Regions from separate parts of the Proteiniclasticum sp. C24MP genome, predicted to be linked through region 1. Evidence: predicted binding sites of a transcription regulator. Region 1 holds the regulator's gene; each other region holds the start of a gene.
What was found. Region 1 encodes Rex, which represses fermentation and respiration genes when NADH is low (regulators of the CRP and FNR family bind a similar motif). Its sites were predicted from a motif close to ATTGTTAANNNNTTAACAAT; they were not measured.
Positions count from the first base shown of each region.

Region 2: a site for Rex is predicted at 1,284-1,303, ahead of ACHAL6_RS03905 (DUF969 domain-containing protein). Genes of this name have one in related genera too.
Region 3: a site for Rex is predicted at 1,313-1,332, ahead of adhE (bifunctional acetaldehyde-CoA/alcohol dehydrogenase). Genes of this name have one in related genera too.

Region 1 is NZ_JBINJW010000005.1:25,306-27,512, reverse strand. It holds gene ACHAL6_RS05745 (sulfide/dihydroorotate dehydrogenase-like FAD/NAD-binding protein) at 1-847, opposite strand, end outside; gene ACHAL6_RS05740 (redox-sensing transcriptional repressor Rex) at 994-1,629, opposite strand; gene ACHAL6_RS05735 (DUF3795 domain-containing protein) at 1,969-2,207, opposite strand, start outside.
Region 2 is NZ_JBINJW010000002.1:160,021-162,227, forward strand. It holds gene ACHAL6_RS03900 (DUF979 domain-containing protein) at 1-525, opposite strand, end outside; gene ACHAL6_RS03905 (DUF969 domain-containing protein) at 529-1,215, opposite strand; gene ACHAL6_RS03910 (FRG domain-containing protein) at 1,570-2,207, shown strand, end outside.
Region 3 is NZ_JBINJW010000019.1:12,520-14,726, forward strand. It holds gene adhE (bifunctional acetaldehyde-CoA/alcohol dehydrogenase) at 1-1,264, opposite strand, end outside; gene thiM (hydroxyethylthiazole kinase) at 1,776-2,207, shown strand, end outside.

The sequences.
Region 1 (2,207 bases):
CCTTCTGCTCCATGATGATGTTCTTCTTTCCTTCCACCGTCTTGTACATGCTCTGGCGCCTCATGGCCTCATCGAAGTTTATGAGATGCGCATTGAATTCCGGTCCGTCCACACAGGCGAATTTCACCTCATCTCCCACTGTGACTCTGCAGGCTCCGCACATGCCTGTTCCATCCACCATGATGGGATTCAGCGATACAATGGTTTCCAGGTCGTAGTTTTTCGTGAGCTGTGATACAAACTTCATCATGATCATAGGACCGATGGCGATGCAAAGATCGTATTCCTTCTTTTCCACCTCCATGAGCTCTTTCAGCTTGTCTGTCACAAGACCATGAAATCCGTAGCTTCCATCATCCGTACATACATACAGGTTCTTTGCCACTTCTTTAAATTCTTCTTCCATGATCAGTGTCTTTTCTGATCGCGTACCGATGATCACATCCACATCGATGCCTTTCTCCTTCAGCATCTTCACCTGCGGATAGACCGGTGCTGTACCTACACCACCGGCCACAAAGACAATCTTCCTCTTCAGAAGATGCTCTTTCTCATCGGTGACCACCTCGGAAGGATTGCCCAAGGGTCCGACGAAATCTCTGATTTCATCTCCCTCCGAAAGGGCTGCCAGCTTCTTCGTGGAAGCGCCCAGCGTCTGGAAGACGATGGTCACAGTTCCCTCTTCTCTGCTGTAATCGCAGATGGTCAGTGGGACTCTTTCTCCCCACTCATCCACCTTGATGATGACAAACTGTCCAGGCAGTGCAGACTTCGCCACACGCCTTGCTTCAATATCCATCAGGAATATGTTTTCAACCAGTTCCCTTTTACGCGTTATTTTATACATCTGTTTCCCCCAATACTTTAAGCCTCAAAGACTTATTTCAATCACCATATAAGTATACGGATTCTCATGGATTATTTCAACCGATACCACTGGAATTTAAGGTAATGGAAAGGAGACCTTATTCAGGTCTCCTTGCGTGAATTACTCTATTTATCCAGGTCATTCATGAGATAGACAAGTGTCAGCAGACTTTCACTCAAATGCACATTCTCAATGGATACATTTTCCGGCACCTGGATATCCAGGGGAGCAAAGTTCCATATTCCCTTTACACCATTTTCAACCAGAAGATCCGCCACTTTCTGCGCCTGTGCCTGTGGAACGCAGATGATTCCGATATCCACCTTGTTCTCTCCTAGGAAAGATTCCATCTGATCCAGATCAGATATCTCCACATCCTTGATTCTCATGCCGATGAGCTTAGGGTTCACATCAAAGATCGCCTTCAGGTCAAATCCGAACTTGTCGAATCTTGAATAATTGGCAATGGCCTGTCCGATGTTACCGGCACCGATGATCACGGTGGTGTACTTTTTGTCCAGTCCTAGAATGTGAGAGATCTCATTATATAGTTCCTTTACGTTGTATCCATAACCCTGCTGACCGAAGCCACCAAAGCAGTTGAAATCCTGTCTGATCTGAGAAGCCGTGAAGCCGATCTTTTCACTTAGTTCCTTGGAAGAAACACGATCCACATCATTTCTCAGAAGCTCAGCAAGATGTCTGTAATATTTTGGCAGTCTTTTGATGACAGCCATGGAAATGTCTTTTTTCTTATCCATCATTGCACCTCATCGTTAATTAAATTTCTAACAATATAATACCATAAAAAAGAATAACTTGTGTAGGTTTTTATCAAGGAAATTCCATTTTTCAGAAAAAATTATGAGATTGTTAGAAACCTGAACAATTTACCCACTGATTTTTCCATAATTACAGTAAAATACCTATGACACAATCAATAATAAGAAATACTGAAGTCAATGTTTTCTCTTATTGTTAATATTTCACCTTGCACATCCCTTTACTGATACATAGTGGTAATAATTTCCCAAAGCAGAAGAAACCATCTCTTCAGATGGTTTCTCTGCTTTCAAGGCATCCTTTCTGTTTTTCAGTTTTCAGATCTCCGCCTGCGTCTGCTTTTTCCGGTTGAGCCGCAGCAGAATACCTCTGCTGCGGGCTTTTCTTTCAAAGGCTTCCACTGCAGTCTTCGCCTTTTCCTTGCCTGACAGCTCCATTTCTCCTGTCTTCTCTTCGATCTGCTTCATAACGTCTTCAAGGTCGTTCATCTCCAGAAGATTCACAGAAAGACAGTAGAAGCTCTTGCGCCTGCCGTCATTGTAGTCGGAAAGAAGAC
Region 2 (2,207 bases), on a different contig from region 1:
CAGTGCAGCCAGAAGCTGTGGAAGAATACCCACAGGTCCCACGTTCATCATGAGCCTTGACCCGTCCACCGGTGCATATTTCACTGGTGCCTTTGTAATGACGAAAGCGATGACCAGAGCGATGGCTGCGGAAATACCGATGGCATGGTTTGTGCTGAGTCCCAGTTCAACGAGAACATAAGCGACACCTACAGCCACGACTGCCAGCGAAACCGCTGGGATGAAGATCTTGTTCCCGATTCTATCCGCACTCTTACGTGTGAATTCTTCGGTGGGCACATCCGTCTTGGGCTGCTTCACCTGGTTCATGGACGTGAGTCCTGCGATGATGAGGATACATACTCCTGTAATCCAGCGTGGGATATGAGGCCCGATGATGAAGGTGAACGCCAGCAGAAACCAGAAGATTGCAGTAGGTATTCTGGTTTTCAGCGCTTTGTCTCGTAGTGCGTACACACCGCAGATGATGAATATGATTCCGATGATGATGTAGAAAAATTCGCCTATACCTGTATTAAGATCCATCTGCTATACCTCCTTCTTGCTGGATAGTCTGCCCGAGAGCTTCTTGTCCAGAAGATAATTCTTGATGACACCGAGAATGACTGAGATTACAGCAACCGGAATGGACCATAGGGCAATATTCAGTGCTGTGACTTCGGTATATCCCTGCTCTGCCATGGTGCTCACGATCAGAAGTGTTCCTGATGCCCCCATGAATGCGTTCTGCGCAAAGAAGTTACCATAGTTCTCCGATGCTGCGGCAGCACCTTTGATCTGATCTTCCGTCTTGGTATCAAACTTGCCGTATTTTGCGATGGCGGCAGCCTGAGCCATTGGATTGACAAGCGGTCTGATGAACTGTGGATGACCACCCAGTCTTACGGAGAAAGCGGCAGCAGCAGCACGGATGGCCTGATAGATGGACAGGACTTTACCGGTGGTGGCACCTTTGATGCTACCGATGAAATCGACTGCCTTGTCTTTGAGACCGTATCTTTCACTGATTCCGATGACAGGTAAGGTCAAAACGAACAGTGTGGCGGTTCTCTGGGTGATGAAGGAGTTTCCAAGCACCTCCAGAATTTCCATAGGCGTCATGCCTGCCACAAGACCTGTGACGACACCTGCTACGACAACAGTGGCGATGGTGTCTTTCTTGAAGGCGAATCCGAGGACCACCACAAGAACACCGATGAGTTTTAAGGCTTCCATTAACAACACTCTCCTTTCCGCTCTATTGAGCATACCTCATTATATCACCACGTTATATTTGAGACAATATTCAGAAAACATTTACAATAACATTTTATCTTCTTTTTATCATATTTTTCGCATTATTGATAAGGAATCCACGATTATGATTCCACTCTCATATTTTATCAATCTTTCGGTCCAATGTATTTTCCCTGTCTAATAATTCAATATGATTATAACTCACAATAATGATATAATATTGCAAGTTATTGAAAAATTGAAAAATAATCCATATATGCTAACTGTTAGTAGGATTTTAATTTATAATATAAATGATACGTATACTTCAAGGGGGTAATATTTTTGAACTACATGAAATTATATGATAATGAAATTATTAAACATGCAATATACTATGGTATTGTAAAAAAGCTCATAAAAGACTCTTATTGTGATATAAATAGATACATTAAATCTAAAAGGAGCAAAGAAGAGCAAAAAATAGCACTTTCAAATATTGATTCGCCATATATACAAGTTGTAAAAAATCCTAATCCTAAAAACGCTGATGAATTAATTAATAGTCTAAATTATATTGAGTACTCATCCAACACCAACAAAATAAATCCAATCCAAATGAAAGAAGAAGAAATATATACCCTTATTAGGATGTTGCTTTCTCTTAGCACTTATCAGGAAAGTGATTCTCAAACGGCCATTCTCTTAAAATTTATAGGATTATCCTTGAAGGCACATGAAATCAATGAACCTATAGAAAATGAAAACGGAATAGTATATTTCAAAAATCATATTGCTTTGAATTTTGTTGATTCGATCTGTACTTTCTCAAAACTAATTAAGAATCACGAAATGATCAACGAAACCAGTTTTTTTCGTGGGCAGACAAATGTTAACCATATTCTTCAGCCTTCGATTATGAGAAGTAATGGATATATTAAAAACGAGCGAAAAATGTATAACGAACTTCTTATCAGTTCCCCAGAGTACTT
Region 3 (2,207 bases), on a different contig from region 1:
TGAAATTGTAGATATCCCCTATGGCTCCTTGGGAAGAAGGCATGTTGATGATGGTTCGGCCTGTCTTCATGCGGTTTCCGAAAGTCTCCATACGGTCCTTGGATCGGATCTGGTCGGTATAGAGAACGGAAGTATGTCCGAATCCGCCAAGCTTGACCAGCGCATCCGCCTTCTCCAGGGCATCATGGAAATCAGAAGCTCTGTACATGCCGAGGATGGGGGAGAGCTTCTCGTGGGCAAAGGGTTCCTCCTCTGTGATGCTTTCCACTTCTCCGATGAGCACCTTGCTGCTTTCTGGAATCTCTAGGCCTGCAAGGGAAGCGATGGTAGATGCGCTCTGACCTACGATATCTGCATTGATGGTTCCATTTTTCAGGATGATCTTTCGAACTGCCTCGGTTTCCTCCTGAGACAGAAGATAGGCACCTCTTTCCGACAGCTCTTTCTTCACTGCTTCATAAACCTCATCCACTACGATGATGGACTGCTCTGAAGCGCATATGACGCCATTGTCGAAGGTTTTGGAAAGAAGTATGGAGCTCACGGCCATTTTGATATGGGCAGTCTCATCGATGATGGCTGGCGTATTACCGGCACCAACACCAATGGCGGGTTTTCCGGAGGAGTAGGCTGCTTTCACCATACCAGGACCACCGGTGGCGAGGATGATGTCAGAAGAGGACATGACCTTCTGTGTCATCTCAAGAGAAGGCTTGTCGATCCAGCGTATGATGCCTTCTGGTGCACCAGCTTTTACAGCGGCGTCAAGAATGACCTGGGCTGCAGCGATGGTGGATTTCTTTGCTCTGGGATGTGGAGAAAAGATGATGGCGTTTCTTGTCTTTAAGGCAAGAAGCGCTTTGAAGATTGTGGTAGAGGTGGGATTTGTGGTAGGGATCACCGCCGCCACCACACCGATGGGTTCAGCGATCTTGACCAGACCGAAGGAATCATCTCTTTCGATGACACCGCAGGTCTTATCATTTCTATACTGATTGTAGATGTACTCAGAGGCAAAGTGGTTCTTGATGACCTTATCTTCAACAATGCCCATGCCTGTTTCTTCAACAGCCATTCTGGCTAAGGGAATTCTATGATTGTTTGCAGCCAGTGCTGCCTGCCTGAAGATTTCATCCACCTGCTGCTGGGAGAAAGCGGCGAATTTCTGCTGCTGTGCTCTGAGGTCCTCCATGGAAAGTTCCAGTTCCTCTACTGTGGTGATCGGATTCATTTTCAACACATCCTTTGTTAATTTATTGACAATAAAAGCATAGCACCGGAAAAATGAAGAGTCAATGGAATCTCTTAAAATATTGTGATAAAAATAACACAATTATAATAAATGTAGAATTAAACGGTTACATATTTAAAAAGTTGATAAATTAACTGAATAATTCAGTGAATTTGAAATTCTATTGCAATGTTTTTGCTGGAGGAAAACAGTGGAAACAGAGTATAAAATCGTTATTTTCGTTAAATTAATAACGAATTAGATTGAAATGATAATTTTCGAATGAAAGTCTGAGATTCTGATGATTTGAAAATCATAGGATGTTTCTTTGCGTATGGATAAGGAAGTCCAGACCTGTCTTTCCATGATAAAGAATTCGCTCATTCACCCGTAATGAGCGAAATATAGAGAGAAACCGGTGAAAAGATTCTGAACAGAGTATTATAATTTCGTGATGTCCTTGTCTTCAGGAGGTTCTGTCTATATACTTTCCTATCGTGCAGAGAATTGCACGGAAAAATATCGATTCTGGAGGAAACTACTAATGAAGCATATAGATCAGATTATAAAACTAATGGACAAAGCCAAGCAGGAGAATCCACTGGTGGATTTCCTGATAAATTATGTCACCGCCAATGAGCTCACCAGCATCACATCCTACTTCGGTGGAACACCTGTAATGACAGATGATCCCATTGATGCGGCTGAAGTGGTGGAATACGCCAAGGTGGATGCTCTGGTGTTCAACATCGGAACTGTGACCAACAAGCAGGTCAATGCCATGATCGAAGCGGGAAGGAAAGCCACTGAGCTGGGCATACCCATCATTCTTGATCCAGTGGCAGCCGGAGCGACACCCTTTAGATCAGCTTCCATAAGAAGAATGCTGGAGGAACTTAAGATTTCCGTAATCAAGGGAAATCTTGCAGAAGTAAAGGCGTGCCTTGGGGTGGAAACCACATCCAAGGGGGTGGAT